DNA from 2 places in the Rhodoferax sp. PAMC 29310 genome. Region 2 is predicted to be linked to the other one. Evidence: predicted binding sites of a transcription regulator. Region 2 holds the regulator's gene; the other holds the start of a gene.
What was found. The regulator LexA, encoded in region 2, represses DNA repair genes until DNA is damaged. The targets are predictions, from matches to a motif close to ACTGTATNNNNATACAGT.
Positions count from the first base shown of each region.

Region 1: a site for LexA is predicted at 6,721-6,738, ahead of J8G15_RS19795 (error-prone DNA polymerase). Genes of this name have one in related genera too.

Region 1 is NZ_CP072852.1:4,266,112-4,277,537, forward strand. It holds gene J8G15_RS19770 (IS481 family transposase) at 1-433, shown strand, start outside; gene J8G15_RS19775 (IS256 family transposase) at 1,267-2,496, opposite strand; gene J8G15_RS19780 (hypothetical protein) at 3,012-3,389, shown strand; gene J8G15_RS19785 (hypothetical protein) at 3,698-3,871, opposite strand; gene ggpS (glucosylglycerol-phosphate synthase) at 4,060-6,336, opposite strand; gene J8G15_RS19795 (error-prone DNA polymerase) at 6,756-9,890, shown strand; gene J8G15_RS19800 (DUF1194 domain-containing protein) at 10,091-10,870, opposite strand; gene J8G15_RS19805 (1-acyl-sn-glycerol-3-phosphate acyltransferase) at 11,388-11,426, opposite strand, start outside.
Region 2 is NZ_CP072852.1:1,407,009-1,418,434, forward strand. It holds gene lpxK (tetraacyldisaccharide 4'-kinase) at 1-799, shown strand, start outside; gene J8G15_RS06415 (Trm112 family protein) at 821-1,003, shown strand; gene kdsB (3-deoxy-manno-octulosonate cytidylyltransferase) at 1,000-1,755, shown strand; gene adk (adenylate kinase) at 1,883-2,539, shown strand; gene J8G15_RS06430 (asparaginase) at 2,563-3,549, opposite strand; gene lexA (transcriptional repressor LexA) at 3,654-4,328, shown strand; gene J8G15_RS06440 (hypothetical protein) at 4,351-4,668, shown strand; gene J8G15_RS06445 (D-2-hydroxyacid dehydrogenase family protein) at 4,763-5,770, shown strand; gene J8G15_RS06450 (3-hydroxyacyl-CoA dehydrogenase) at 5,876-7,396, shown strand; gene J8G15_RS06455 (Crp/Fnr family transcriptional regulator) at 7,713-8,435, shown strand; gene J8G15_RS06460 (phosphotransferase) at 8,462-9,571, shown strand; gene J8G15_RS06465 (acyl-CoA dehydrogenase family protein) at 9,637-10,911, shown strand; gene J8G15_RS06470 (HD-GYP domain-containing protein) at 11,016-11,426, opposite strand, start outside.

The DNA of each region.
Region 1 (11,426 bases), 1.7 Mb from region 2:
CAGTACCGATTTTTTGTGCCGGTTGAGAAAAGTCTCGCCCATGAGAATTCAAAAGATTCTGACTGACAACGGAAGTCAATTTACCGACCGTTTTACAGCCAAGAGCAAACAAGCCACGGGCAAGCATACGTTCGACATCAGCTGTGCCGAGATGGGTATCGTGCATCGCCTGTCGCCCCCACGCCATCCGCAAACCAATGGCATGGTGGAGCGCTTCAATGGGCGCATCAGCGACTTGGTTAAGCAAACACGTTTCGCATCAGCGGCTGAGCTGGAGGCGACTCTGACGCTTTATTTAAAGACCTACAACCACCATATCCCGCAGCGGGCTTTGAAGCACCAAACACCTATTCAAGCTTTGCAGAAATGGCGCGCAGGAAAACCTGATTTGTTTGTCAAGCGAGTTTATGAACAGGCGGGACTTGACACCTAGCCGCTTGGCTGGCCAAGGTGATTAAAGCGGAACGGGCGCGGGCAAGACAGCCGGACTGAAAGCAAGCACCACCCACTTTCGCGCTAGAGCGCCTGCCTGGGCGCACAAGATGTCTTGCAGTCCCAAGCCTAGGCCGACCACCGCCCTGAACACATGCAGTGCTGGAGTCCGGCCTTGAATGCTATGCAATTAATAGCTTCTTGCGCAGTTAGTACGGGTGCTGGAGGCCTAAAAGGTATAAAAAATTCCTCAAGAAGCAAAGCTACCCTAAGCCCCCTAAGCCCCCAACCCATGCCCAGCGAGTCCGTTTTGCACCCCACCTGGCTGCTGCCAATCCCCTCAAACTCGCCCTGCGAGAGCAGCAACCGCTCTACCACGGCTCCCTGACTCGGGTGGCTGGCCCGCACCGCGTCGAATCAGGCTGGTGGGGCCAAGGCGAATGGGCCTTGCGCGATTACTTTCTGGCCCGCAGCGAACACATGGGCCTGCTCTGGATCTACCGCGAACGCCTGCCCTGCCCTGCCCGGCGAGGGCGAGGGCGAGGGCGAGGGCGAGGGCGAGGGCGCCGAGGCAAGCGCGGCGCCGGAGTTTGCAGGGGGTGTTTGCGTGACAGGGGGCGGTTGCGACGTCGTTCTGGCTGGCGACAATTCGCCGTAGGGTGGCAGCCTGATCCTTCGCAGGACCAGGGGCGCACACCGCGACGTATGCTGCATAGCGCAGGTCGAATAGAGACAGGGCAGGGACATAATTAGAGGTAAGAAACGGGGGGTGGATTCAACGCCCCAATCTCCAAAACAGAGGGTGTCCCGAATTTTGTGTAAACGGCGGTTAAGTTAGACGCGCGGCATGCGCTCGTCAAACTGAATGGTAAAGCGGTTCAGAGCAGCCTTCCAATCCCGAATCGGCATCGTCCATTTCTGGCTGATGTTGTTCAGTGCCAGATAGAACAGCTTGAACACTGCGTCCTCAGTTGGGAACGAGCCGCGGGTCTTGGTTATTTTGCGCAGGCTCATGTTCACGGACTCAATGGCGTTGGTCGTGTAAATCACTTTTCGGATGTCTGGCGGGTATTCAAAGAACGGTATCAAGTGTGTCCAGTTGCGCCGCCAGGAGCGCCCAATCGGAGCGAAGGAATCGTCCCATTTGACCTCGAATGCCGTGAGTTGTCGCTCAGCTTCGGATTCAGTGGGCGCAGCGTAAATCAGCCGCAAATCCGCGGCGACTTCCTTGCGCTGTTTCCACCCCACGAAGTTCAGGCTGTGACGCACCATGTGAACAATGCAAAGCTGCACCGTCGCCTTGGGGAAGACTGCCTCAATGGCGTCAGGGAAACCTTTGAGCCCATCTACGCAGGCGATAAAGATGTCAGCCACGCCCCGGTTCTTCAGTTCAGTCACCACCTGCAGCCAGAACTTGGCCCCTTCGGTTTGGGCCATCCACAGGCCCAGTACCTCTTTGAGGCCGTCCAGGTTGACGCCAATGGCCAAGTACAGGGCCTTGACCCGCACAGTACCGTTGTCGCGCACCTTGACGTGAATGCAGTCCATGTAGACGATGGGGTACAGCGCCTCCAAGGGGCGCGACTGCCAGGCTTTGACCTCGTCCATGACGGCGTCGGTCACGGATGAAATCAGGGTAGGAGACACTTCGGCGCCGTACATCTCCTGCAGATGGCCTTGAATCTCGCGTACCGTCATGCCTCGGGCATACAGCGACAGTATCTTGTCGTCAAAGCCGCTCCAGCGGGTCTGGTGTTTGCCAATCAGTTGGGGCTCGAAGGTGCCGGCGCGGTCACGGGGGATTTCTATGGGTAGCTGGCCAAAATCGCCTTTGAGCGTTTTCTTGCTGCACCCGTTGCGGGTGTTGCCCGCTTCATTGGCAACCAACTGGTTCTTGCCGTGACCCAGGTGGCCGGTCAATTCGGCTTGCAAAGCTCGCTCGACCAAGGCTTTGGTGAGCGGCGTCAAGAGGCCATTCTGGCCAATCAGGTCTTCGGGCTTTTTGTAGTCGGCCAACAGGGCGTCAATCAGCTCGGCGGGTAAGGGTTTCATCTCTACGGTCATCTCGGCTCCATGCAAGACAGCAGTTTCCTGCCAAATAACCGTTTACACAAAACTTCTTACACCCTCCCAAAACAACACACATCACCGTCTTGGAGGCGGTTCCGTCCAATATGGTTGATCTGCTACGAATCACGCCCTTGCTTAACTTATCTGCTGTTGAGCGGCAAATCAGCGTTGATGATTAGGCGTCATGAAATACATTCACCGCTCCGTTTGCCTTGAAAACGTTCATGCCGAGCTGATAGATGTAAATCGCTTCAATCTTCTCAAGTGCAGTCGCAAAAAAATTTGACCGCAGGATTCGAGATCGAAGACATATTTGATAACTTAATCTCGATCAAGGCCCTGGTAGTGCATGGTGCGCGCCCGACGCGCTGTGCGCACGGCACTTGGCGGGTCGGCATGTTTGGCTGCACCACAGGGCCTGCCGACGTGCTTCACATCGGCGTGGGATTTGAGACTGCCACAGAGACAGTCCCAGGAGCGAGCGTCGCTGGAATTTCGTGACCCGGGGAATGGCAGCGCAAACCACTTCGACGTTGCCGCTGTGGTGGGGCAGCGTTCAGCACATCGCACAGGCGCTGCAAAACGCGGCGTCGGTCCGCTGGCAGTCCGACCCACATGCAGACGGGCCGCTCGCCCAACTGCTAAGGCTGTTGACGCAGGCCAATCCCCATTGCGCCGTTGGCCCGCAACTACGGTCTTGCACTTTCGAACCTGTCAGCACTTACTGCCGGAGTTTTTCCGAGTGGTGGAAAAAAGCACAGCTCAGCGACACGCCCCAGATTTCATTACCGGCACAACAGAAGATGCGTCTGTGGCCACAGCTGGGAACGGCGCCGAAACTTCAGGAGTCCGACGCCATGCGCTGCAGTCGTTTGACCTCGTCCTGACCAGCGAAACCGCTGCCCAAGCGCTCGAGTTGCTCGAGTTCGGAGCGGGCGCTTTATTCCTCGACGCGTGCGCCGGTTTCAACCGGGGGCCACAACTGCTGTCGGCTCGAAGCGCGGGCCATGCGCCGCAGCCAAATCGCGTGCCCGTGCCACGATGCTGCACGGGCGCACACCCTCGGTCAGAATCGCGATGCCTTCCATACTTAGGTGACGAACACCCGGCTGGAGTAGATGCCGTGGCTGTTGTTGACGACGTTAGGCGTTACGCCGATTTGCTGCATAGTTGGTGGTATGTTTGTTGCCATGACCTAGGGGTGGACTTTCATTTGGGCGGGATTGACGCACAGGGTAAAGAGCAAATCGATCTGCAGAAGCACCACTTGCGTTACTTTGTGGAACGCGGTCACATGAAGGCATGTTTCCTCAAAGACATGACCGAGTTGGTTGATGGCGGCTTGCCAATACAGGTATGCAACGGCCACGTCCCGTCCTTTGTAGTCTTTTGGCGCGCATGTTCGGGGCTGCGCAGCGCAAGGCACCGGTCGACTCTCACTGGCTCGAAACCTTGGGCATCGAGTTTCTCTTTCTTGTCCGGTCGGGGCGACGAAGCGGAACCTGTGGGTGACTTCAACCCCCTTGATGTTGGCGCCCGAGTGGGCGCTCGCGCGGGTCAGTCCAGGTCCTGGCGGAAGGCCAAGAAGTCATCGCCCCAGGCGTTGACGTCGTATTCCTGCACACGCTCGATGAGGGCGTTCATGCGGAAGCGGCTTTCCCGCTCGTTCAGGTTCAACCCGGTAATCAGGCTTTGAATCATGCTATTTTCGTCATAGGGGTTGGTCAGCAAGGCGCCTTTAAGTTCGACGGCGGCACCGGCAAACTCCGACAGCACCAGCACGCCCGAGGTCTTCGAAGCTGCTTTGGCAGACACATATTCCTTGCACACCAAGTTCAGGCCGTCGCGCAGCGGGGTGATCCAGGCTAGGTCTGATGCCATGTAAAAAGCCACCAACTCGGCAAAGGGCAGGGGGCGGTAAAAGTAGCGCACTGGCGTCCAGCCCATCTGAGAGAAGCGGCCATTGATGCGGCCAATCACCTGGTCCACCTTGTCACGCGTTTTGGCGTAAATCTCCATGCCGGGCGCCGCCGGTGTGACGATGTTGAGCATGACGACTTTGTCATGCCACTCGGGGTGGGTTTCCAGAAACTTCTCGTAGGCCAGCATCTTTTCGATCGGCCCCTTAACGTAGTCCAGCCGCTCCACGGACAACACGAGTTTTCTGCCCTGGGCCTCGGCCAGCAGACTGTCGCGCAGTTTAAGGGTTTCAGGCGCATCGGCAATGGCTTTGATGTTGGCGTTGTCAATGCCGACCGGGTGAGCGCCCACACGGACGATGCCATAAGGAGTTTGGATTTTCCGGGCCATCTCTTCTACGCCCAGCGCACAGCCGTGGGTAAGGTAGGTGGGCGCACAAAACTCGGTTTCCAGCACCTGGGTGGAAACGTTGGAGCGGACCACGTCGATGAAGTTTTCGACATAGCGTGGAATATGAAAGCCCACGTAGTCGCACTTCAGCAAGCTGGCCACGATGTAGCCGCGCCACGGCAAGATGTTGAAGATGTCGGCGCTGGGGAATGCGGTGTGGTGGAAGAATGCAATCTTCAAGTCGGGACGCAGGTCGCGCAGGTAGGCCGGGGTCATCCACAAGTTGTAGTCATGAATCCACACCGTGGCACCCGGCGCGGCCACGGCGGCGGTGCGCTGGGCAAACAGGCGGTTGATTTCACAAAAATGCTTCCAATGGCTTTCCTGAAATTTCGCCCGCTCAGGGAAAGAGAAGATGATCGGCCAGAAAGCTTCCTTTGAAAACTGCTTGTAGAAAATGTTGACATCGTTGGCCGTCAGGGCCACGCGGCTGGCCAACAAGTTGGGGTACTTCTTGGCATCGACCGCCACATCGACATCGAAGTCATCAGGGTTGCGGCTGTCGCGCTGTGACCAAGCCACCCAGGCGCCTTTTTTGCCACCGGCAAACAAGCCCAAGAGGGTGGGCAGAATGCCGTTTGGGCTTTTGGGCTGCTGGCGCACGTAGCTTTTGCCAGTTTTGACCTCGTCAAAGGGTTGGCGATGGTAAACAATGACCAACTCGGCTGAGCCATGAATGACGGGCAGTTGCTCGGCGCTCGCGCCGAAGCCTTTGTTGAAGCCGTGGTAGTCCATGGCTTCCAGAATGCCGGCTGGGCCAGTGGCTTTAGCTTGGTAAATTTCATGTGCACTGCCGGGGGTTGCTTCCAGAATCACCGCTTCTTTGAGTGCCGGTTCGCCATTGCCTACCACTACGCCGCGGTAGCCGGTTTGCATCAAGGAGAGATCGTTCAAGGTGTCGCCCGCGACCAGTACTTTCTCTTCCGGCAAGCCTTCAGAACGCAGCAGTTGGGTCAAGCTGTGGCCTTTGGAGACGCCCAGAGGTAGAAAGTCAAGGTAACGGTTAGCCGAGGTCAATACGGCCAAGCCGAGGTTTTTGGCGATGATTTTGATGCCGGGCAGGATGGCGGTGTTCTCGTAATAAAAAGAGCAGCGGCGCTCCTGAGGCACCTCTTGCAAAACCAGTCCTTTGAGTCCGGCGGTACGGCTCAGCACCGCCTCACGTCCAGGCCATTTGTCGGCAATCTCGTTTTGAAGCGGCATAACTGAGCTGTAATTGTCGCCATGTCGCTTCAAAACAGTAGCGCCTACGTCGGCAATGATGTAGTCGGGCCTGGGGAGAGTGGAGTCGTCCAGAAGAGAGACGATGCTCTCAAAGCCACGCCCTGTCACGTAAATGAGAACAACCTTTTCGCGGTTGTCCTTGATGATCTTGTAAAGCTCAGAGGCCGTTTCGTTCAGATCAGGTGACAGGTAGGTGCCGTCGAGATCCGTGGCTAAAACCATTTCTATTTTTGCAGTCATTTATTTTTATCCTCCATGGGCGCATTTCAAAAAGTTGGACTCGCTCCATCCCGGTCATGCCATCTGCCGTGTGGTGTCGGTGTTTATCAGGGGTGGCTAGTTAGCCGGTCGCGTTGATGGCCGGGCATCGATGTCACAAGCCTGATCGACCTTGTTTGATGACATCGGAAATCATATCCAATTCAGGTTGATTTGAATTGGCATCAGAATGAATTGTGTTGACTGCAAATTAAGGTAGTTGCAGCAACAAAACAAGTTGACCTTACGATTTTATATACATTTTGTCAAATGCAATTAATCCGTGTGACGTCTTGTTATCAAGCGCATAAAAAGGTTGGACTGATTAACAACGGGTGAACTTGCAAGTTGTCGCATCCTATTTATACTGTTGTTTTAAACAGTATTTAGGTTAAGTCACTATGCATGACTCCGTGCCCGATTACGCTGAACTGCACTGCCTGAGTAACTTCAGCTTTCAGCGTGGTGCGTCGCACCCCGAGGAGTTGGTGGCGCGTGCCCATGCGCTGGGTTACCGCGCTTTGGCTCTCACCGACGAGTGTTCGGTGGCCGGTGTGGTGCGGGCGCACCTGGAGGCCAAAAAGTGCGGCTTGAAACTGTTGCTGGGGGCTGAGTTTGCGCTGGACGAGGGCGGCGGCTTGGTGGCCCTGGCGCATGACTTGAAGGGTTGGGGCGATTTGTGCGAGTTCATCACGGCGGCGCGCCGTGCTGCACCCAAAGGCCGTTACACGGTGTCTCGCGCGAAGAGTGACTTTGCGCTGCTGGCGGGTTGTGAAATCATTCTGTTGCCACCGATTGCTATTCATTTTGAAGCGCTCTACGCATTCTGCACAAAGGCCAGAGGCCTGTTTGGCACTCAACTTTGGTTGGCGCTGACTTTGCAGCACCAGCCAGGCGATGCACTATGGCAGCACGCGTTGAGCCGTGTCTCTGAGCTGGCTGGTGTGCCGATGGTGGTGGCCGGCGGTGTGCTCATGCATGTGCGTTCGCGCAAGCCTTTGCAAGACGTGATCACCGCCGTGCGTTTGGGGCGCCCGGTGGCTGAGGGCGGTTTTGGTTTGCAGCCTAATGCCGAAGCGCATTTGCGCTCGCGCCAGCGGCTGGCGAAGCTCTACCCGCCCGAGTGGCTGGCCAACACCTTGACCGTGGCATCGCGCTGTCACTTCAGCCTGGACGAGTTGCGCTACCAGTACCCCATGGAAACCGTTCTGCCCGGCCTCACGCCCTCTCAAACGCTGCGCCAGTTCACTTATGAGGGCGCCAGCCAGCGCTACCCACAGGGTTTGCCAGCCCCGGTTCAGCAGCAGCTGGAGCATGAGCTGGCGCTGATTGCCGAACTCCAGTACGAGATGTATTTCTTGACCGTACATGACTTGGTTGCCTTCGCCCGTGCCCGCCACATCTTGTGCCAAGGGCGGGGTTCGGCAGCGAATTCTGCCGTGTGTTACTGCCTGGGCGTGACCGAGGTGGACCCCTCTTGCATGAACATGCTTTTTGAGCGCTTCATCAGCCGGGAGCGCAACGAGCCGCCGGACATCGATGTGGACTTTGAACACCAGCGGCGCGAAGAGGTGATCCAGTATATCTATGCCAAATACGGGCGCGAGCGGGCCGCGCTAACGGCCACCGTCATCAGCTACCGGCCCCGCAGTGCCTTGCGAGACGTGGGGCGGGCCATGGGCATCGACGAGGTGCTCATCACGGCCTTGGCCAAAGAGCATCCCGGCATGTACAACCGCGAGGTGCTGGCCGAGCGGCTGACCGCGGCACTGGTGCGTCTGGGGCCTGACTACCCGGCGCCTGACACCGATGCGGTTGAGCGCTGGTTGAACCTGAGTCGCCAGATTCAGGGCTTTCCGCGCCACCTGAGTCAGCACGTGGGCGGTTTTGTGCTCACGCAGGGCCGACTCACCCGCTTGGTGCCGGTGGAGAACGCGGCCATGCCGGAGCGCTCCATCATCCAGTGGGACAAGGACGATCTGGACGCCATGGGCCTGCTCAAGGTGGATGTGCTGGCGCTGGGCATGCTGAGCGCCATTCGACGCTGCCTGGACCTCATTAGTGCGCAGCGCGGCTACGACTTTCAAATGCAGGACATCCCGGCGGAAGACTCGGCCACCTACGACATGATTTGTCGGGCTGACACCGTGGGGGTATTTCAGATTGAGAGCCGCGCGCAGATGAGCATGCTGCCACGCCTCAAACCCCGCTGCTTTTACGACCTCGTGGTACAGGTTGCCATCGTGCGCCCCGGCCCGATTCAGGGTGGCATGGTGCACCCGTATCTGAAGGCGAGAGAGCAGCCCGACCAGGTGGTTTACGCCAGCGAGGCGTTGAAGGAAGCCCTGAAGCGCACCCTGGGTGTGCCCATTTTTCAGGAGCAGGTGATGCAGATCGCCATGCTGGCGGCGGGTTTCAGCGCGGGCGAGTCCGACAGCCTGCGTCGCTCCATGGCCGCCTGGAAGCGCAAGGGCGGTGTGCACAAGTTCTATGACCGACTGGTGGGCGGCATGGTGGAGCGGGGCTACACGCAAGAATTTGCCGAGAACATATTCAAACAGATTGAGGGCTTTGGCGAATACGGTTTTCCCGAAAGCCACGCGGCCAGCTTTGCTCTGTTGGTGTACGTGAGCTGCTGGCTCAAGCACCACGAACCCGCCATTTTCCTTACGGGCCTGCTCAATAGCCAGCCGCTGGGCTTTTACAGTCCCTCTCAGCTGACGCAAGACGCGCAACGCCACGGCGTGAAAGTAAGGGCGGTGGATGTGATGCGCAGCGAGTGGGACTGTACTTTGGAAGAAGACGAAGGCCAGTTTCCATGGGCGGTGCGCCTGGGTTTTCGGCAGGTGAGTGGGCTGTCAAAAAATCCGGCACAACGCATCGTCACTGCCCGCGCCCATGCGCCTTTCACCAGCACCGAAGACCTGGCCCTGCGCGCCGAGTTAGACCGGGGCGACCTGAATGCGCTGGCCGCCGCCGATGCGCTGGCGGCGCTGTCCGGCCACCGCCGCCAGCAGGTGTGGGACGCGTCCGCCCTGAAGCCGCCGCCGCCGCTGCTGCAAAGCGTGCCAGTCGATGAAGAGTTTCTGGTGTTGCCACCCGCCAACGAGGGCCAAGAGGTGCTGTTTGACTATGCTTCGTTAGGACTCACTTTAAGGTCCCATCCCTTGTCCCTTCTGCGTGAGCAGCTATCAAAACAGAAGCTGATGACAGCGGCCCAGTTACACGACCTGCCCGATGGCCGCTTGGTGCGCGCCTGCGGCATCGTGGTCATGCGCCAGCGCCCGCAAACCGCCAAGGGCGTGACCTTTGTGACGCTCGAAGATGAGACGGGCTGCATCAACGTGATTGTGTGGAAGTCGCTGCAAGAGCGCCAGCGCCCTGAACTGATGCGCTCCCGCCTGATGGCTGTTTACGGCGTGTGGCAACGCGACTTGGAGTCCGGTGGCCAAGTCCGCCACCTGATCGCCGGCCACCTGAAAGACCTGACCCCTTTGTTAGGCGGCTTGGCAACGCAGAGCAGGGAGTTTCATTGAGCGCACTTTCAATCTCTCAGAATAACGGCGGTGTCGAAATACATTACAAAAGAATAAAATTTTTTTGGTGAGTAAGCTCAGGAGAGAGACCGCTGTATGACTCTGATTTTCCAAAGTCGTCAACATGAATGAGAGCCTGTAAACGAACGAAGCCGGCGACCCAAAGGGTGCCGGCCTCGCCTTGGTTGTCCAGCAATGGCTTATGAATTCCGACGCCGACGCCGACGCATGCCAACCAGGCCGGCAAGCGCCAAGCCGACGAGTGCCAATGAGCCCGGTTCCGGAGTCTTGTTAGTGATCTCGGTAACCAGTTTCCGCTCGACAGCGGCGCTGAAATCAGAAAAACTGTTTGCAGCTAGGGTAAACGCCCCTGCTCCGCCTTGAACATTGGACTGGTAGTACGAAAGCAGCCCGCTCTCACCCAAAATGGGCAATCCGTTGATGGCATTTACGCCCGCAGCCAGTGCAATATCGCGCCCACACCTCGCATTGGCAATAGTATTGCAGCCGCTCGTGTCGTTGTCTGCGCCATCACCGGAAACGTCCATCACCAGCCGCAAACCTTCGTAGCCATTGTTGCCGAACAGGCCGGAACCGAAAATCATCGCGTCCTGAATCGCTGTCCTACCCGTGAAGGCGCGAGTCGAATTATTGATCGCGGTGGCGAACGATTGGGCGCTGGCTACACTGTTGATCATGCTCCAGCCAACACGCTGCGACTGCTGATTGTTGCCTGACCACTCGACAAAGGTCACAGCAATCGCGCCAAGCTGGCTGCCCAAGATTGCATTTTGAACTGCTGCGCTGTTGAACGCATTGACGTAGCCAGTTTTTTGCAAACCGAACTCCGTGCTGTCGACCGACCCCGAAACGTCAACTAACAACACCAATTCCAACCCTACCGGAACTGCATGGGCGGAAGGCAGGTAAGCCGCACCAACCAATGCAGCAACGGCAATAGCTTTGAATAACTTTTTCATGACATCTCCTCTTACGTTATTAACTTAGACGGTCAAGCTATCGCTTCTTAGCAGGATCCATGCCATGTTATTCATTCCTTTTCAAGTGATTGAATTTAAAGAACTTTGTTACAAAGAAGCCATCTACCGTGACCTAAAGCAGTCGTCACTTGTAATGATTTTCGACACCTAACATCCTTGGCGGCGGGCTCCGAGGTCATGGACGGGTTTTCCTGCGTTGGATTCATGGGCAAGTCCATCAACTGGCCTGATTTCAACAGCCGTTGACGCCCAAGATGGCTCTGCCAACTCAGCCTCCGCTAAGTCAACATTGAAGGCGCTCGGTGTAGTCAGTCAGTCAATCGATCTTGGTGAATTCACGAAATTCTTTGGTTGAATCAGTCCATCAATAGCAGCACGATCAGCTATTTGCTGATGACCTCGGGTCGTAGCAACGTTGGCGGTGGAGTCAGTGGCTCCATTTTTGGCGCCTATGCGAATGGCATTCATGCTTTTGTGGGTGTCGGCAGTGGCTTGTCTAGTCTGCGTGAAATTGATCCGCGTTCTTGCCTTTGAA
Region 2 (11,426 bases):
GCCTGTCGTGATGGCCCTGGTTCGTCATCTCCAATCCCGCGGCATCCGGGTGGGCGTCATTTCACGCGGTCATGGACGCATCGCCCAAGATTGCCGGGAAGTGACGCCGGACAGCGCGGTCGGTGACGTGGGCGATGAACCCGCATTGATCCAACGCACCACCCTTGCCCCGGTCTTTGTCGCTGCACGTCGCGTAGAAGCGGCTCTGCGTCTGTTGGCCAGCTACCCGGACACCCAGGTACTAGTGTGTGACGACGGCCTGCAGCACTTGGCCTTGCACCGGGATCTTGAAATTTGCGTGTTTGACGACCGGGGCGTGGGCAACGGCTTTTTGCTGCCGGCCGGGCCCTTGCGTGAATCCTGGCCACGCCCGGTTGACTGGGTTCTTCACACAGGCACCCAACCCGCATTTGCCGGCTTCACGGCCCAGCGCACCTTGAGCGCACGGGCCATCAGTGAGGACGGCCACACCACCGAACTGGCTGATTTGCAAGGCAACGTCAGTCAAAAGCCCCTGCTGGCGGTGGCTGCCATCGCCAAGCCAGATGACTTCTTTGCCATGCTGAGAGCCCAGGGCTTGCAGTTCACACAAACCCTGGCCTTACCAGACCACTATTCTTTTGATAGCTGGATTCGCAATGATTACGAGGGCTACCAAGTGATTTGCACCGAAAAAGATGCCACCAAACTGTGGCAACACCAACCCGACGCGCTGGCTGTTCCACTGGTGCTGACGCTGCAACCCGAGTTGCTGTGCCAGCTCGATGCCCGCCTGTCCGGTCTTCTTCCGCCCCTCTGAACCCACCGCTATCATTGCGCCATGGATACACGCCTACTTGAACTACTGGTCTGCCCCGTTACCAAAGGGCCACTCACTTTTGACCGCGCAAAGCAGGAGTTGATCTCCCGCAGCGCCCGCCTCGCCTACCCGGTGCGCGACGGGATTCCTGTGCTGCTGGAAAACGAAGCCCGCACCCTCAGCGACGAGGAACTCGGACTTTGAGCATCGTCATTCTGATTCCGGCACGCCTGGCCTCCACCCGCCTGCCCAACAAGCCGCTTGCCGACATCGCGGGTGTGCCCATGGTGGTGCGCGTAGCGCAGCGTGTGCAGGGCTTGAACATTCAAGCCAAGACAGTTCGCGTCGTGGTGGCGGCCGATAGCCTGGGAATCATCCATGCCTGTGGCGACTACGGGGTAGCTGCTGTATTGACCCGGTCGGATCACCCATCCGGCAGTGACCGTCTGGCCGAGGCCTGCCAGTTGCTCGGCCTGGACGACGACGATATCGTGGTGAACGTGCAAGGCGATGAGCCCTTGATCGATCCTGAGCTGGTGCTCGCGGTGGCCGAATTATTGGCCCAAACCCCTGGCGCCAGCATGAGCACGGCGGCCCACGCCATCGACAGTTACGCCGATTACGCCAATCCAAACGTGGTCAAAGTGGTGCTCGACGCCCAAGGCATCGCGCTCTATTTCAGTCGCGCCATGATCCCGTTTGAGCGCGACCGGGCGAACACCTTGCCCAAACCACCTCCGCTGCGGCACATTGGTATTTACGGGTACCGCGTCGGCTTTTTGCGTCAATTTCCCCAATTGCCCCAAGCACCGCACGAAGTCTCTGAATCACTGGAGCAACTGCGCGCCATGTGGCATGGCCACCGCATCGCGGTGCACACCGCCAGTCAGGCGCCAGGCCCCGGCGTAGACACCCCGGAAGACCTTGAGCGAGTACGTCTGCTTTTCCTACCATAAAAGACAGGGCATGTAAGCTGGCTAGAAGCTGACACATGCTATTCTTCGCGGAAACGACGCATCGTTGCGGGCCTGCCAAACACGCCCCACTTGCGGCCCAATTTTCAATAATCTCCCGAGGACACACATGAAATTGATCCTATTGGGCGCCCCTGGCGCCGGCAAAGGCACGCAGGCCACCTTCATCTGCCAAAAATACGGCATTCCGCAGATCTCAACAGGTGACATGTTGCGTGCGGCGGTGAAAGCGGGCGCGCCACTGGGCATCGAAGCCAAAAAAATCATGGACACTGGCGGGTTGGTCAGCGATGAATTGATAATTAACCTGGTCAAGGAGCGTATTGCGCAGGCCGACTGCGCGGACGGATTCCTGTTTGACGGATTCCCGCGCACCCTGCCCCAGGCGGACGCCATGAAGGCAGCCGGCGTAAGTCTGGATTTCGTGCTGGAAATTGATGTGCCGTTTGACGCCATCATCGAGCGCATGAGCGGGCGTCGCTCCCACTCGGCCTCAGGTCGCACCTACCACGTCAAATTCAACCCACCTAAAGTGGAAGGCGTTGACGACATCACGGGTGAGCCTCTGATCCAGCGGGAAGACGACAAGGAAGAAACCGTCAAAAAGCGCCTGGATGTGTACAGCGCCCAGACGCGTCCCTTGGTGGACTACTACTCTCAATGGGCCAAAGCTGAGCCAGCCAAAGCCCCCAAGTACCGCGCCATCAGCGGCACCGGCACCGTGGATGAGATCACGGCCCGGGCCTTCGAGGCACTGTCCAAGTAAACCCTGTTGAGCCCCGGGCGGGCTCAACCCATCAAGGCCAGCATCAGCGCCACCCGGGCTTTCACAGGCGACAAGCCTTTGGAGTCCTCAAACTGGCTGGCCGATGTCGGCAACACCCGGCCCCGCGTACATCGACTGGCCCGCACCACCGACACCCCAGCACGCTGCGCCCGCACCAACGCGGTCTCCAGATCTTGGTGCAAGGTGCCATTTCCGGTTCCTGCCACCACTAACCCACGCAGAACACCTAGACCCGAGTGCTCGGTTGATACCAGGGCATCCACTACAGCTCCGCTGGCTCCGGCATAGTTCATCACAATCTCAACTCTGGGCCAAATCAGATTGGAAACTCCGTTTTTGATAGCCCCTTGCGTAGTTTCGACGGAGGCCAGAGGCCAATTTCTTACCAAACGGATCAAACCCTCCTCGATATAGCCCACGGGACCAGAATCTCCTGAGTCAAATGCATCGACCCGATATGTGTGGACCTTTTGCACGTCCAGAGCACCATGCACCACACCGGCGCAAACCGCCACCACCCCCGTGGCTCCGGGCGTGCATGCCACCGCTACAGCATCCATCACGTTCTGGGGTCCGTCCGGGGTCAGGGCGGATGCTGGTCGCATCGCGCAGGTCAGCACCACCGGTTTGCCCTGAAGGTAGGCACTAGATAGCGCGCTGTGCAGGAAATAGGCTGTTTCCTCCAACGTGTCCGTGCCATGAGTGATCACCACCCCCACCACATCAGGTTGAGCCAGATGGTGGGTTACACGCGCCAGCAACTGTCGCCAGACCTCAAAACTCATGTCCTTGCTGTCGATTTGAGCCACCTGCTCGACCACCAGGCTTCGGCCCGCCAGAACCCGGTCCAGCCCTGGCACGGCCAACAACAACTGCTCAACACCGACCTGTGCCGCCGTGTAGCCAACGTTGTCAGCGGCCGAACTGGCGGTACCGGCAATAGTGCCACCTGTGCCTAAAACCACAACTTTTTGAGCATGAGAAGAAATAGTCACTTGCGAACTTTCGAAAACTGATTAAAAATACAGCTACTGGATATCAACACAGTGTGTATAAACCCACAGCAAGACCACCGCATATCAAAGGAGTCGCCATGCTTGAAAGCCCCAAACTCACCGCCCGCCAGCAACAAATCCTGGATCTCATCAAAAGCGCCATCACGCGCACTGGTGCCCCTCCTACTCGCGCCGAGATTGCCAATGAACTTGGCTTCAAGTCTGCCAATGCGGCCGAAGAGCACCTGCAAGCATTGGCACGCAAAGGCGTGATCGAACTGCTCAGCGGAACCTCACGCGGCATTCGTTTGAAAAGTGAAGCGCTTCGCTCTCTCAATGAGTCGCGTAGCAAAAACCTCACCCTCTCGTTGCCGGGCATGGCCCAATTAATGCTGCCACTGATTGGCCGGGTTTCCGCTGGTTCCCCCATTCTCGCCCAAGAACACGTCGACAAAACCTACTACCTGGAAGACAGCCTGTTTCAGCACAAGCCGGACTACCTGCTCAAAGTGCGCGGCATGTCCATGCGAGACGCGGGCATCATGGACGGCGACTTGCTGGCGGTGCAAGCCAGCAAAGAAGCTAAAAACGGTCAAATTGTCGTTGCTCGCCTGGGCGACGACGTCACCGTCAAGCGTTTTCGCCGGAACAAGCATCTGATCGAGTTGCACGCAGAAAACCCGGACTACCAAACCATCGTGGTCGAACCCGGCGAGGCCTTTGAGATTGAGGGCTTGGCGGTCGGCTTGATTCGCAACACCATGCTGATGTAAACGGCCCGCTGAAAGATTCACCATGAAAAAACTACACAACGACTCCCCCAGTTTGCTGGCACCCCTTCAAGGGTTTTGGCGCTGGCTAATGCCTGCAGCGCTTCCACGTGCTGCAACTGTCGACGAAATTGGATTGGGGTTTTCCGTCCAAGGACTCGAGGCACCTCGTCAATGCGTGGCGCGCCCAACTCGGGCTGTGGTCCGCCCGCTGCGAATTATTCGTGTCCTCGACCACGATAGCGGCCCTGCCAATGTCGGTCGCATGGTGATATCCGGTCGCATGGCCGACGTCTGCGCCGAACTTGATCGCCTGGTCGCACGCGAGCAAACCTTGCATTGAGAGCGACGTCAGCAGGCCCGGCCACTTGACTGCTGGCGCCAATTCTGGGCTCTGACTGACGAACAAGTTCATTGCCGAGGCACAATGTCACGCTATGAATATAGTGATTCTTGACGATTACCAAGACGCCGTCCGAAAACTGGAGTGCGCCAGCCGACTTGAGCCCTACCAAGCCAAGGTCTACACCAACACCGTCAAAGGACTGGGACAGTTGTCGGTCCGACTCAAAGACGCCGACATTGTGATTCTCAATCGAGACCGCACGCAACTGACTCGGTCACTGATTGATAAGCTCCCCAAGCTGAAACTCATTGTTCAAACCGGCCGAATCGGGCCACATGTGGATGTGGCCGCTTGCACAGAGCGAGGGATCGCTGTCGCCGACGGCGTAGGCTCCCCATTTGCAACCGCCGAGCTCACATGGGCACTCATCATGGCCGCGGCTCGCAGATTACCCCAGTACATCGGGAACTTGAAACATGGGGCGTGGCAACAATCCGGATTGAAAACGAGCTCAATGCCGGCCAATTTCGGTCTGGGAACTCTCCTGCGCGGAAAGACACTTGGTATCTGGGGCTATGGAAAAATTGGCCAACTGGTGGCGCAGTATGGCAAGGCCTTCGGCATGAGCGTGGTGATTTGGGGCCGCCCCCCCTCTAGGGAGCGTGCCATTCTCGACGGTTACGACACGGCCATTGGCCGCGAAGAGTTCTTTGAACAGTGCGATGTCATCACCCTGCACCTCCGCTTGAATGAAGAAACCCAGGGCATCGTTCGTGCCGACGACTTGGCCCGCATGAAGCCGACATCCCTTTTGGTCAACACCTCACGGGCCGAACTGGTTGAATCCGACGCTTTGATCAGTTCACTGAACCGCGGTCGCCCAGGCATGGCGGCCGTCGACGTGTTTGAGACCGAGCCAATTCTGCAGGGGCACGCCTTGCTGAGACTGGAAAACTGCATTTGCACGCCTCACATCGGCTACGTTGAGCAAGACAGCTATGAGCGTTATTTTGGCGCCGCGTTTGACAACGTCATCAACTTCATCAAGGGTACGCCGACCAATATCGTCAATCCTGGTGCCCTGCAGGTGCGCCGATAGGCCCACTAACGGCGAACCAAGAATGGCCTTGGGCCCCTCTAACGAACCCGAGCGAAATCAAAGTCGACACAAGCCAGCGACACGCATACAGAGAACACCTCACCCATGAATCCAGTTTTCAAACAGGTCGGCATTGTCGGCGCCGGGGCCATGGGCCGTGGCATTGCTCAAATTGCCGCTCAGGCCGGCAGTCATGTTGTGATGGTTGACATGCAAAACGGGGCCGCTGAATCCGCTCAAGTCGCCATACACGCGCAATGGGAGCGAATGTGTGAAAGAGGGAAAGTGGATGCTATTCAGCTTGCGTCCTTCAAGACCCGACTGCGGTGCGCAGAATCTTTGGGTGGTTTAGCCCATTGCGACCTCATTGTCGAAGCTGTTGTGGAGCGGTTGGACGTCAAGGCCCACTTGATGTCGGAACTGGAGTCACTGGTTCAAGCCGGCACCGTGCTGGCCAGCAACACGTCATCCCTGTCCGTGACCGCTATCGCCGCCGGACTCAAACGACCAGAGCAGGTGGCGGGATTCCATTTTTTCAACCCCGTCCCATTGATGAAGGTCGTGGAGGTTATCGCAGGGTTGAAGACTGCCACAAGCGTTTGTGCGGCCTTGGCCGATTACGCCCGCCAAATGGGGCACACACCCGTCAAGGCGATGGACACGCCTGGCTTCATCGTGAATCATGCTGGTCGAGCTTACGGAACAGAAGCCTTGCGCATCGTGAATGAAGGCGTGGCCGATTTCGCCACCGTTGATCGCATCCTGAAAGATCAAATCGGCTTCAAGCTCGGGCCCTTTGAACTGATGGACCTGACCGGCCTGGACGTGTCGCATCCGGTGATGGAGGCCATCTATCACCAATATTTCGAAGAACCACGCTATCGACCCAGTGCCATCACGGCACAGCGGCTCGCTGGAGGTTTACTCGGCAAAAAGTCAGGCGCCGGCTTTTATGCCTATGACGCCGGAGTGGCACAACTCAGCTCCGAGCCGTCAGTCCCTCACGTTGACGAGATACCTCCCGTGTGGGTGTCACCGCGAGCCGCCCGCCGGGTGGAACTGTTGGGATTGCTCAGGGACTTGGGTGCAAAAATTGAAACAGGCGCGTCACCGTCCACCCTCGCTTTGACCCTGGTCGCCCCATTGGGCTTCGATATCACAACAGTGGCGGTTGTCGAGCGCCTTGATCCCGCCCGCACCATCGGCATCGACATGATGGTTGACGACGCGAGCAGTAAACGACGTGTGCTCGCAACCAACCCTGCCACACGGCAAGACATGCGCCATGCTGCGCATGCCCTCATGGCCCGTGACGGAAAATCGGTCAGTGTGATCAAGGACAGCGGTGGCTTTGTGTCTCAACGGGTCGTGGCCGGCATCGTGAACATTGGGTCGGATATTTGTCAGCAAGGCATCTGCACGCCGGCGGACCTTGAAACTGCGGTCACACTCGGTCTTGGCTACCCGCTCGGCCCACTGGCGTTGGGCAATGCCTATGGACCGACCAACATGCTTGAGATTCTGTTCAATATGCAAACCGTTTACGGTGATCCGCGCTATCGACCCAGCCCATGGCTGCGTCGCCGTGGGGCGATCGGCTTGAGCCTTTTGCATCAAGAAGACTAAGTCCCGCCACCTCTAGGGACCCGGGAAAGGGTCCAGCACGCCCCCACTACCCAGCGACGGGCGTCCGACGGACATTGACTTGGGTCAAGCTGGCCCAGCGGCAAGTCAAAACTGGCTCAAGGCGCACTTCAAGGGCCGGCACCTCCCTTGCATCAGCCAGCGATACCTCTGGCGCCAGTCTCACAGAGGGCTGTCCGTCAGCGGGCCAGTTGCGCCCCTGTTGTGCCTGTGCAGACACTCAGGTGACAACCCTGATACGTCAAGATCGTCTCGCGCGTGACAATGGTCTGGTTATCAGTCACCGAAAAGACAGGCCATGGACGATCCAATTCTTACTATTGAAGAACGCGAGTCAATCAACGCCGGGCGTTGGTTTTCAACTTTATCACCCTCACTCCGACACGACATACTTCGATGTGCTTATGTAAAACGCTTCAAAGACGGCGAATTGATTGCCGCCAGAGGGGAGTCCCCCGAGGAGTGGATCGCCTGCGCGCGAGGTGCAGTCAGGGTGAGTTCAACCTCGATTACTGGCAAGCAAATTACCCTGACCTATGTAGAACCGGGCATCTGGTTTGGCGATGTGGCCATCTTCGATGGCGACCGACGAACCCACGACGCTTGCGCTCACGGCGAGACGACGATTTTGTGCGTTGCGAGAGCGGATTTCAAAAAAATTCTGGCTCTCCATGTCGAGCTGTACGAAGCACTTTTGCGCCTGCATGCGCGGCGAATTCGTCAACTATTTGGCTTGGTAGAAGACCTCAACACCTTGCCTTTACGGGCCAGGCTAGCCAAGCAGTTATTGCACCTGGCGCGGAGTTATGGCGTGCCATCACTCAGCAATGCGGCCGAACTTCGGATTGGACTGCAATTGGCGCAAGAGGAACTGGCACAGTTGCTCGGCGCCTCTCGCCAGCGTGTGAACCAGGAGCTCAAATCCATGGAGCGTGACGAGGTGATACGTATTGAGCCGGGCGGCCTCGTTATTTGCGACCGAGACGCGCTTTTGCGCATCACCGAAGCCGACAACTGCTAACCCCACACTTCCCTTAATGGAGAACCATGAGCGATTTTGACCACTTCACTGGCACACGGGCGGTGTCCGAAAAACAAGCGTTCGACATAGACGCCCTCACCTCTTGGCTAAAGACCAATCTGCCAGGCTTTGAGGCCCCCCTTGCCGTGGAGTCGTTCAAAGGTGGTCAATCCAACCCAACCTACAAGCTGACGACGCCGACCAAAACCTATGTCATGCGAGCCAAACCCGGCCCAGTTGCAAAACTACTGCCGTCGGCTCATGCGATTGAACGTGAGTTTGCGGTCATGAGTGGACTCAAGGGCACGGAGGTTCCCGTGCCTCAAATGCTGTGTCTGTGTGAAGACGAGTCAATCATCGGGCGCGCCTTCTACATCATGGAGTTCATGGAAGGCCGGATTCTGTGGGATCAAACCTTGCCGGGAATGAGCAACTCAGAGCGCGGCGCAATTTATCTTGAAATGAATCGGGTTATCTCCGCACTTCATTCTGTGGACTATGTAGGACGCGGATTAGCCACTTATGGCAAAGCAGGCAACTATTTCGAACGCCAGATCGCTCGGTGGAGCAAGCAATACCTCGCGTCGGCCGATGGCACTGGCCCGATGAGTCAACCCATTGCGGAAATGGAGCAACTCATGGAGTGGCTCCCCAAAAATATTCCGGCCATGGCGCGCTCAGAGCAAATGATCAGCGTCGTTCATGGGGACTACCGCCTGGACAACCTCATGTTTCACCCCTCTGAACCCAGAATCATCGCGGTGCTGGACTGGGAGCTATCGACATTGGGCCATCCGTTGGCAGATTTCAGCTACCACTGCATGGCTTGGCACATTCCACCTGGCGCATTTCGGGGCATCGGGGGCCTGGATGTCAGCAGCATGGGCATTCCAACCGAAGAAGAATATATCCGCCTGTATTGTGAAAGAACCCGATTGGTCAAGCCAGAGCAACTCAAGGCCGACTGGAATTTCTACATGGCATACAACTTGTTTCGCATAGCCGCCATCTTGCAAGGAATCGCAAAACGCGTTGAAGCGGGAACGGCCGCCAGCGCACAAGCCGTCAGTTCAGCAGCCGGCGCCAGGCCACTGGCTCAAATGGCCTGGAAATTTGCCCGGCAATCCGGAACCTGACTCAAGTCGCCTGACCAATCTGGCGGGCGACTCCCCTCAACCCCACCTTCATCGAAAGCACACTCATGGATTTTGACTACTCCCCCAAGACCAAGGAACTCCAAGCGCGTTTGCAGGCGTTCATGGATGAACATATCTATCCAAACGAGAGCACTTACCAATCCGAGATTTCAGCCAATACCGCTGCCGGAAAGCGTTGGACGCCACTGCAGACCATTGAGAATCTCAAGCCAAAGTCACAAGCCGCAGGCCTTTGGAACCTGTTTCTGCCAGTGGATAGTGCTGCCGCGTCCGGCTATGCAGGAGCAGGATTGACCAACCAGGAATATGCCCCGTTGGCGGAAATCATGGGGCGCGTGATGTGGTCCAGCGAAGTATTCAATTGCTCAGCACCAGATACCGGCAATATGGAAACTATTGCACGTTACGGTTCGGCTGAAAACAAGGCACGCTGGCTCAAACCTTTGCTTGAGGGAAAAATTCGCTCAGCGTTTGCGATGACTGAACCCGATGTGGCCTCCAGTGACGCCACCAACATCGAAACCAGGATTGAGCGTGACGGTGACAACTACGTTATTAATGGTCGCAAGTGGTGGACTTCCGGCGCTGGCGACCCCCGTTGTTCTGTCTACATCACCATGGGAAAGACTGATCCAGAAGCAGCACGCCACTCCCAGCAAAGCATGGTGCTTGTGCCCGCAGACACCACTGGTATCACTGTTGTGCGGCCACTCAATGTCATGGGCTACGACGATGCACCGCACGGCCACATGGAGGTCCTGTTTGAAGACGTGCGAGTGCCAGTGGACAATATTCTGCTGGGTGAAGGTCGAGGATTCGAAATCGCCCAAGGGCGCCTTGGCCCAGGTCGCATCCACCATTGCATGCGTCTGATTGGTCTGGCTGAACGAGCATTGGAGCTCATGTGCAAACGAGCCTCAGTCAGAATTGCCTTTGGTAAAAGCGTTGCTGCGCAAACGGTGACGCAGGAACGCATTGCGGAAGCACGCTGCAAAATTGATATGGCCCGCTTGTTGACGCTGAAGGCCGCCTGGATGATGGATGTCGCCGGGAACAAATTCGCCAAAAACGAGATCGCCATGATCAAGGTCGTTGCGCCGAGCATGGCCTGCCAAGTCATCGACTGGGCAATGCAAGTCCATGGCGGCGCGGGGATGTGTGACGACTTTCCATTGGCCTATAGCTACGCCAATGCCCGCACCTTGCGCTTCGCGGACGGTCCGGACGAGGTCCACCGCAACGCCATTGCAAAACAAGAGTTGGGAAAATACACACTCAATGCCAAACCGGTGGAGATGCCGGTGACACGAGGCTGTTAACAAGTCTAATCGGCCCCTGCTCCTGGGGTCGATTGAGTATCAAGACATTCAGTCTGTTGCTGTTAAATTTTTTCCGCGTGGCATGGCGTTAAGAGATTGGATCTCTAAGCGCCCGGAATCTCGGACCACAATTCATTGAGATCAGGGAATCGCCACACAGCCGGGTCTTCTCTTCCTTGAATTTTTTCATTGCAGCTAGGGTGGGAAAGATCAACGATATGCGGAGCGATCCTCATATTGGATTTGGTTGAAAAGAAAACCTTCACACTGGGCATCGTCAGAGACTTTCCCGTTTGCTCAATCACCACTCCAATTCGACCAGAGGTCAAGCGCACCAGCGACCCCACTGGATAAATTCCCATCGTTTTAACAAATGCTTGAAACACCACTGGGTCAAAATGGCCATTGGCCCACTCAGCCATTTTCCGCACAGACTCAGCCGGGTCCCAGCCCGATTTGTAGGGACGATTTGAGGTGATGGCATCGTAGACATCGCACACCGCCCCCATCTTGGC